Endozoicomonas gorgoniicola: one gene and its partners. The protein of the gene in region 3 binds, or shares a complex with, the protein of the main gene of each other region. Links are inferred from orthologs where the notes say so. Each region holds a gene or a part of one and is shown on either strand. Other genes may lie near its edges.

Region 1 (2,930 bases), 850 kb from region 3 along the record:
TTTAAGTGGTGTTAAATTCCATAGATTTGTAATGATCATATCATAAACTGCTTTATCCTTGTTAATTTCTTTTGCATTAAGTCTTGTTTTAAAAGGGACATAGCGTACATTTCTGGACATTGACTCAATAATTTTTAAGATCCCAACAAAAGGAACATCATCCAATTCGTTAAAGCGATAGCCAGATTTTGAGTCGTTCAGAATGACATAATCAACACAGTAGTCAGATTTTGGGTTATGAAATTGTAGATAGGCTGATAGATTATATTCATATGAGAATGAGTATCGTGAGTCCTGACTTCTGAAAGAAGTGATATGACCTCGTTCTAATTCACAAAATTCCTCACCACAAGTAACGTAGCCAGTGACTGATGCCTGACAAGGACTATTAAAATAGGAAATGGGTAAAGGCGGCTTTGCCGTGGTACTTGCCGCCCGGGCAAGAGTAATTTGATCGACAGATTTGCTTGTTGCTGCCTGAGGAAGGAGGATAATCAGCAAGTAAAAGACAGGGAGTAAGGGCTTCATTATTGATAGACCAGTTAGGATAGCGGGGCAGGGGACTGACTTCTCACACGGGTTAGACTGGTACTAAGAGCCTGTCGGACTTAAGACTGTCCTACCGGCAATTGCTCCTGCATTGCTCTAACTCCGGCATCCATGCCGTCGTGCGGTTGCAATAAATTGGTCTAAAAATTCCTGCTTTCTCGTTGAATAGCTCGCTATTCGCCTCAAAATCAGAAACTTTTATCCTCAATTTCTTGCAATCCTCGCTACGGACGCTTAAGTCCGACAGGCTCCTAGGTTCCAGTCAAAATTTAGCCTAAAAATTAGTACGCTTTACTTTTTTGTCAAGAAAAATTCATTCCAATATGAAATAAGCCTCACATGTTTGGTTCTATTGATTTTTTTACTTGAAGTCTGTTGATTTACACCAAGGTTTTCCCTGATTTGCTTTTGACCGCTTGCAGTTTTTGCAGAATTTTGTTTTTTTAAATTGCTCAGTACTTTCAAGGCTCCGGGAGGTTAGCCTGTCTTAGTCTTGGCTGTTCGAGTGCTGGTCAGTGTTCAATAAGAAGAAGGGTATTTAGTTGCTTGAACTGGTTGAATTGGGATGTGCAAGAGACGACCGAACGCTCTTCCGTAATCTCTCGGTTAAACTGTCCCCGGGGGAACTGCTACAGATTGAAGGCGCTAATGGTTCAGGCAAGACAACCCTGCTGAGGGTTCTTGCCGGACTGTCCGGTGATTATCAGGGGAAAATAGTCTGGAAGGGTAAAAAACTGTCCAGTGTCTACGCAGACTTTCGTCTGTCTACGTTTTATTTTGGTCATAAACCTGCTGTAAAGGCAGAGCTGACACCGGTGGAAAATATTATCTGGCGTGCCAACCTGCGAAACGAAAAGTATTCTCAACAACAGGTGTTGGCAGCACTGCAACAGGTCAGCCTGAATGGCTATGAAGATACACCCTGCGGGCAGCTCTCCGCAGGCCAGCATCGTCGGGTAGCGCTGGCTGACCTGTTTGCCAGTCAATCATCGCTCTGGATTCTGGACGAGCCTTTTACCGCCATTGATTTTCATGGGGTAGCCTGGCTGGAAACATTACTGGCCAGCCATGTTGCCGGTGGTGGTATGGTCATCATTACCAGTCATCAGAGTTTATCGAAATTATCGGGCAGCTATCGTACGATCAGGCTGGATGACTATGTTGTTGAAGATGCCTCTGAAGAGATCGGGGATGATAAAGCCGGGGAGGTGTTTCTGTGAATGCTTCCAGAGATACCCGGCAGGTTCCTTTGCAGGGTCGACAGGCTTTTGTCGGGCTTATCAAACGAGACCTGATTCTGGCCTTCCGTACACCCGGTCAAACCCTGAATCCGGTCGCGTTCTATCTGATGGTTGCCAGCCTGTTTCCCATGGGCATTTCCCCGCAAGAGACGTTATTGTCTCAACTGGCTGGTGGTGTGGTCTGGATAGGCGCACTGCTGGCCGTGCTTTTGTCACTGGACTCTCTGTTTAAAGGGGATCAGGAAGACGGTTCGCTGGATCAGTTATTATTGTCCCCTCATCCGCTGCCGTTGCTGGTACTGGCCAAAGTCACAGCACACTGGTTAACGACAGGTGTTGCTCTTATTCTTATGGCTCCCCTGCTGGGGCTGATGCTGCATTTGCCTGCCCGTGCCTTTCCGGCACTGATATTCAGTCTGCTGCTGGGGACACCTTTGATGAGCCTTGCCGGAGGCATTGGTGCAGCCCTTACGGTCAGGGTTCACAGAGGCGGTGTTCTGTTAACCCTGTTGTCACTGCCGCTCTATATTCCTGTTCTGATTTTTGGTACCGGAGCTATACAGAGTGCCATTGCCGGAATGCCTTACACCGGCCATCTGCTCTGGATGGCGGCGTTGCTGGTTTTTGGATTATGTCTGGCCCCGCTGGCTATTGCCGGGGCGTTGCGGGTAGTGGTCGATGGCTGAAGATCAAAATGCCATCATTTGTGGTGCAAAGGCCCAGTTGGTACGATTCAGCAATCCCCTTGCCGCTGTCCCGGACAGTTCGCTGGCTTTGGAAAACAAGCCTTCATAGCGGTTAGCCTGAGCTTCTACCGTGTCTTTCAGTAACTGCTTCTGGTTTGTCAGTTCTGCTATCGCTGCGTTAATCACTGCTGGCTTTTTCATGGCCTCTTCCGTTAACCCGGTATCTGCTTCCAGCTGGGTTTCTGCAGCTTTGGTCAAACCAGCGACCAGCATCAGTCGGGCTCTTTCTTCGTAGTGTCTGACAGCGGTTGCTTCTGCCGCTTTCACTACCCGCTTCCGGGCTTTCTTTTCGGCTTTCCGCTCGTTTCTGGCGCTCAGTTCAAGCAGATCCGGGATTTTGCTACCCAGGATAATGGTGCGGTAATGTTCATTGAGTGTATCCAGAATGGCTTCT
Region 2 (3,063 bases), 850 kb from region 3 along the record:
ATAGCTCGCTATTCGCCTCAAAATCAGAAACTTTTATCCTCAATTTCTTGCAATCCTCGCTACGGACGCTTAAGTCCGACAGGCTCCTAGGTTCCAGTCAAAATTTAGCCTAAAAATTAGTACGCTTTACTTTTTTGTCAAGAAAAATTCATTCCAATATGAAATAAGCCTCACATGTTTGGTTCTATTGATTTTTTTACTTGAAGTCTGTTGATTTACACCAAGGTTTTCCCTGATTTGCTTTTGACCGCTTGCAGTTTTTGCAGAATTTTGTTTTTTTAAATTGCTCAGTACTTTCAAGGCTCCGGGAGGTTAGCCTGTCTTAGTCTTGGCTGTTCGAGTGCTGGTCAGTGTTCAATAAGAAGAAGGGTATTTAGTTGCTTGAACTGGTTGAATTGGGATGTGCAAGAGACGACCGAACGCTCTTCCGTAATCTCTCGGTTAAACTGTCCCCGGGGGAACTGCTACAGATTGAAGGCGCTAATGGTTCAGGCAAGACAACCCTGCTGAGGGTTCTTGCCGGACTGTCCGGTGATTATCAGGGGAAAATAGTCTGGAAGGGTAAAAAACTGTCCAGTGTCTACGCAGACTTTCGTCTGTCTACGTTTTATTTTGGTCATAAACCTGCTGTAAAGGCAGAGCTGACACCGGTGGAAAATATTATCTGGCGTGCCAACCTGCGAAACGAAAAGTATTCTCAACAACAGGTGTTGGCAGCACTGCAACAGGTCAGCCTGAATGGCTATGAAGATACACCCTGCGGGCAGCTCTCCGCAGGCCAGCATCGTCGGGTAGCGCTGGCTGACCTGTTTGCCAGTCAATCATCGCTCTGGATTCTGGACGAGCCTTTTACCGCCATTGATTTTCATGGGGTAGCCTGGCTGGAAACATTACTGGCCAGCCATGTTGCCGGTGGTGGTATGGTCATCATTACCAGTCATCAGAGTTTATCGAAATTATCGGGCAGCTATCGTACGATCAGGCTGGATGACTATGTTGTTGAAGATGCCTCTGAAGAGATCGGGGATGATAAAGCCGGGGAGGTGTTTCTGTGAATGCTTCCAGAGATACCCGGCAGGTTCCTTTGCAGGGTCGACAGGCTTTTGTCGGGCTTATCAAACGAGACCTGATTCTGGCCTTCCGTACACCCGGTCAAACCCTGAATCCGGTCGCGTTCTATCTGATGGTTGCCAGCCTGTTTCCCATGGGCATTTCCCCGCAAGAGACGTTATTGTCTCAACTGGCTGGTGGTGTGGTCTGGATAGGCGCACTGCTGGCCGTGCTTTTGTCACTGGACTCTCTGTTTAAAGGGGATCAGGAAGACGGTTCGCTGGATCAGTTATTATTGTCCCCTCATCCGCTGCCGTTGCTGGTACTGGCCAAAGTCACAGCACACTGGTTAACGACAGGTGTTGCTCTTATTCTTATGGCTCCCCTGCTGGGGCTGATGCTGCATTTGCCTGCCCGTGCCTTTCCGGCACTGATATTCAGTCTGCTGCTGGGGACACCTTTGATGAGCCTTGCCGGAGGCATTGGTGCAGCCCTTACGGTCAGGGTTCACAGAGGCGGTGTTCTGTTAACCCTGTTGTCACTGCCGCTCTATATTCCTGTTCTGATTTTTGGTACCGGAGCTATACAGAGTGCCATTGCCGGAATGCCTTACACCGGCCATCTGCTCTGGATGGCGGCGTTGCTGGTTTTTGGATTATGTCTGGCCCCGCTGGCTATTGCCGGGGCGTTGCGGGTAGTGGTCGATGGCTGAAGATCAAAATGCCATCATTTGTGGTGCAAAGGCCCAGTTGGTACGATTCAGCAATCCCCTTGCCGCTGTCCCGGACAGTTCGCTGGCTTTGGAAAACAAGCCTTCATAGCGGTTAGCCTGAGCTTCTACCGTGTCTTTCAGTAACTGCTTCTGGTTTGTCAGTTCTGCTATCGCTGCGTTAATCACTGCTGGCTTTTTCATGGCCTCTTCCGTTAACCCGGTATCTGCTTCCAGCTGGGTTTCTGCAGCTTTGGTCAAACCAGCGACCAGCATCAGTCGGGCTCTTTCTTCGTAGTGTCTGACAGCGGTTGCTTCTGCCGCTTTCACTACCCGCTTCCGGGCTTTCTTTTCGGCTTTCCGCTCGTTTCTGGCGCTCAGTTCAAGCAGATCCGGGATTTTGCTACCCAGGATAATGGTGCGGTAATGTTCATTGAGTGTATCCAGAATGGCTTCTTCCGATTCACCCGGGGTGATGGTTCCACACTGTCTCTCAATGATACTCAGTTGCTCTTCTTTCAGTGTTTGCAGAGTCAGTGCCAGCGCCGCACGGTTGGTACGGCCCGGTTCGATACCGACCTTTGCCAGCTCCGCTTTAAGAGCCCGAAGTTTTTCATCAGACCTGGTAATCTCAGCGGCGTTTTTAATTCCTTCTTCCAGAACGTTCAGGACTTTAACCGAATCAGCAATCTGTGCTGCCAGTTGCCTGCGAGACTGTTCAGTCTCCTGCAACTGTCTGGCAACCGCCTGAACATGGGTCAGGGCTTCTGCGCTGTGCGCTTCACTCCACCGCTTCCAGTGGGTATTGTAAAGCTCTTTCATTTTTTCTTCCTGAATGCGCTGGTAGTACAGGTCGCGATCCATCATCCGGGCAACCAGGGTTCGGGCTTCCTTCTCACATTCTGTCCGAATCTGTTTCACCATGGGGTTGCCAGAGTTAAACATGGCCTGCTGATAGTGCTGAATGCTGCTGTAGACCGAACTGCCTAAAGTCCGGACTCTGTTTACCAGCTGGAAGAAACCGTGGCTGAATATCAGTGCGGAGAGCGTGGCACCCAATACCGGACTACCCAGAATCACTGCAAAACCAGTTGCATAGAGCGTCGCACCGAGGGCAGCGGTCAGGGCAATGGCAGAGGTGGCAACAGCCAGTTCAATACCCAGTTTCTTCCAGGCACCGTCTTCGCCGTGGTAGATGCCTTTGATCGCCTTATACATGTTTTTGAAGGGTGTCAGAACCGGCCCCAGGACGGTACGTGCCATTGCTGTTGGCAGGCTGTCACCCTTGCCAAAGTGGCGGAGCC
Region 3 (2,941 bases):
TCGAAGAGTGGCCGGGTTTCTACTGCTGAACAGGCCAGTTTCTGCTGGTTAATTCATTAGTTTGCACAGTTTATATACTGCATCGCTTTGAACAGGCGGTTTTTAGTTTCTTAATGTTCCATGTAAGCCGTCATGCGCTCCATATACTTTTTTATTAAGAAGTTTTATAACGGACTGTATCAATATGAAATGGATTTCTTATGTAGCAGGAATCATTCTTGCCTTGTCCAGCTCTTTTCTCTCCGCACAGGAAGCGCCCGTCAATATCAAGGATGTCGTCACAGTCAATACCCATCAGGCCAAAAGACTGCACGAGCTGGGTGCTCTGTTTATCGATGTCCGCCCTCTGGACCAGTGGCGTTGGGGAAGGGTTGATGGAGCCCACAATCTTGACCTGAAATCGGGCTTTCGGCAGCTCTTTATGCCAGGTACTTTGGACAAGAATACGCCAATCGTGATCTATGGGAACAGCACTTACCACATGCGCGGCGCTATCGCCAGCTATCTTGCTGCGCTCTGGGGATACAAACGTGTGTTTTTCTTCCGGGATGGTTACTATTCGTGGCTGGCGCTGGATTTCCCTGTCACCCTGAGGTCTGACTCTGAACCAGAAGAAGTCGTCACCATGAGACCTGAGTAATTTCTGTCTGCCTTATCCACAGGTTTGAGTGTTTGGCTCTTGTCTGTGGGTAATGGCCTGTGGATAACCGTTTTTTTCCTCCTCCCTGCTGCTGAATGTGGTTTTCTGTCTTATTCATCTGTGCATTTCAGATAAAATCCGGTACTGTTTCGTTACCTGTGGCGATGGACATTACATCTCCATAGTAAAAATTAATAAACAGCCACCAGCGGAAAATGCGGTTTTCGTCACCTCTGGTGATAAAAATTGCATTTTGATAGTAATAACAACGAGATAGTCTAAGCAGTAATGAGCTGGCGTATTTTCCACAGACTGGGTTCTCCCAAATGGTTCTACGAAATCAGTGGTCGATGGTTGCCATGGCTGGCACTGTCAGCTGCACTGCTGATCTTTACAGGTTTAGGATGGGGGTTATTGTTTGCCCCGCCGGATTACCTTCAGGGAAACAGCTATCGAATTATTTTTCTTCACGTACCCAGTGCGTTTCTGGCTTCAGCAATTTATGCCATGATGGCAATAGCGGCCGCTATCAGCCTGATCTGGAAGATAAAACTGGCGGATATTGCTTTGCAGTGCAGTGCGCCGGTGGGTGCCTCCTTCTGCTTTCTTGCTCTGGTGACCGGTGCGATATGGGGTAAACCCACCTGGGGTACCTGGTGGGTCTGGGATGCACGTCTTACATCAATGCTGGTTCTTCTCTTTCTTTATCTGGGAATCATTGCTTTAAGAGGGGCAATAAACGGAACTCATGCTGCATCAAAAGCCTGTGCCATCCTGGCGCTGGTCGGTGTGGTCAACCTGCCCATTATCAAATTTTCTGTTGAATGGTGGAATACCCTGCACCAGGGAGCAACACTCAAACTGACCAGCAAACCATCAATGGCTCCGGAGATGCTATGGCCGCTTCTGATCTCTATTGTGGCCTTTTACCTGTTTTTTGCAGTAGTTCTGTTGATGCGAATGAGAGCTGAGATTCTTAGCCGGGAAAGACGTACTAAGTGGGTTCAGGCATTACTGACACCCTCAGAAAAATCCTTATAACAGCTGATTCTTTATAACAGCTGATAGTAAACACGCTTCTTTCTACTCAGCAATAAACAGAATAAGTTCGGGGGATGGTATTGAATGTATTTTGAGAGCGTGAGCAGTCTGATTGATATGGGCGGGCATGGGCTTTATGTCTGGACCGCCTATGGGATCGGTTTACTGGTAATACTATACAATATCGGGATTCCTTTGTTGCGCCAGCAGCAGGCCATCCGTTCGATACAAATTCATCGTCATCGAACAAAAAAAGCAATAACAACATCAGAAAGGTCAGTTCAGATGGTCAGAAGTGGTCCTGATGGAAGTCGCTGTAGCCCTGACAAAGCGACGGACACTGCGACGAACAAGGGGGAAGTATTATGAACCCGATTCGGCGGCAGCGGTTAATTCTGATCTTATTGCTGGTTTTTGGTGTGGGGCTGGCGGTAACACTGATGATGCTGGCTTTGAAAGATAACATTAACCATTTCTACTCCCCATCACAGATCGTTGCCGGAGAAGCACCTCAGAACAGTCGCTTTCGTGCTGGCGGCATTGTTGTTCCCGGCTCGGTGAAAAGGGATAGCAAGGGGCTGACCGTTCATTTCAAAATTACGGATGGGGCGGCAGAGGTGGAAGTTCAATACACGGGTATACTGCCCGACCTGTTTCGTGAAGGGCAGAGTGTTGTTGGAACGGGAAAACTGGATGACAAGCGTCGTTTTATTGCTGACGAAATCCTGGCCAAACACGATGAAAACTATATGCCGCCGGAAGTGCAAAAGGCACTTGAAAATGCGGCTCCCCATCCCATTAAAAAGCCAGCGGTGGAAGGAGGTAAACAATGAATCCTGAACTGGGGCTTCTGGCGCTGATCCTGTCATTCTGCATGGCGCTCCTCCAGGGCATTATCCCCCTGGCAGGCAGCTACATGGGCAAGCTGCGCTGGATGGCGATGGGCAGAACATTGGCATTTGGGCAGTTTGCTTTTGTATTACTGTCGTTTATGTGTCTGGTGTATGCGTTTGTCAGTGATGACTTTTCTGTGGCGTATGTCGCTGGTAATTCCAATATTCTGTTGCCGGTGCAGTACAAGATTACCGCCACCTGGGGAGGCCATGAAGGCTCTCTGTTGCTGTGGATTCTGGTGCTGGCAGGCTGGACACAGGCCGTCGCCATGTTCAGCTATCGCTTACCCCATGAACTGTCGGCAAGAGTGCTGTCGGTACTGGGGCTGGTCAGCGTCGGCTTTTTGCTGTTTATCCTGTTTACCTC

Evidence for each region.
Region 1: the proteins of NX722_RS16365 (region 3) and ccmA are in contact, whole or in part, in a solved structure (PDB 8CE8), measured with the Escherichia coli proteins. The link is inferred for Endozoicomonas gorgoniicola from one-to-one orthologs.
Region 2: the proteins of NX722_RS16365 (region 3) and ccmB are in contact, whole or in part, in a solved structure (PDB 8CE8), measured with the Escherichia coli proteins. The link is inferred for Endozoicomonas gorgoniicola from one-to-one orthologs.

Annotation. Positions count from the first base shown.
Region 1 is NZ_JAPFCC010000001.1:2,712,699-2,715,628, reverse strand. The notes cover bases 158-2,930. They hold ccmA (cytochrome c biogenesis heme-transporting ATPase CcmA), read left to right. Parts: upstream 158-1,091; coding sequence 1,092-1,769; downstream 1,770-2,930. Other genes in these bases: NX722_RS12455 (coiled-coil domain-containing protein), read right to left, coding at 2,480-2,930; ccmB (heme exporter protein CcmB), read left to right, coding at 1,766-2,476; NX722_RS12470 (hypothetical protein), read right to left, coding at 158-528. Outside these bases: more of NX722_RS12470, read right to left, coding at 1-157. UniProt on the Escherichia coli protein: Part of the ABC transporter complex CcmAB involved in the biogenesis of c-type cytochromes; once thought to export heme, this seems not to be the case, but its exact role is uncertain. Responsible for energy coupling to the transport system.
Region 2 is NZ_JAPFCC010000001.1:2,711,852-2,714,914, reverse strand. Bases 1-2,906 are described here. They hold ccmB (heme exporter protein CcmB), read left to right. Parts: upstream 1-1,051; coding sequence 1,052-1,762; downstream 1,763-2,906. Other genes in these bases: NX722_RS12455 (coiled-coil domain-containing protein), read right to left, coding at 1,766-2,906; ccmA (cytochrome c biogenesis heme-transporting ATPase CcmA), read left to right, coding at 378-1,055. Outside these bases: more of NX722_RS12455, read right to left, coding at 2,907-3,063. UniProt on the Escherichia coli protein: Required for the export of heme to the periplasm for the biogenesis of c-type cytochromes.
Region 3 is NZ_JAPFCC010000001.1:3,559,869-3,562,809, reverse strand. Bases 21-2,804 are described here. They hold NX722_RS16365 (heme ABC transporter permease), read left to right. Parts: upstream 21-928; coding sequence 929-1,681; downstream 1,682-2,804. Other genes in these bases: NX722_RS16350 (heme lyase CcmF/NrfE family subunit), read left to right, coding at 2,511-2,804; ccmE (cytochrome c maturation protein CcmE), read left to right, coding at 2,047-2,514; ccmD (heme exporter protein CcmD), read left to right, coding at 1,766-2,050; NX722_RS16370 (rhodanese-like domain-containing protein), read left to right, coding at 185-640. In the rest of the region: more of NX722_RS16350, read left to right, coding at 2,805-2,941. UniProt on the Escherichia coli protein: Required for the export of heme to the periplasm for the biogenesis of c-type cytochromes.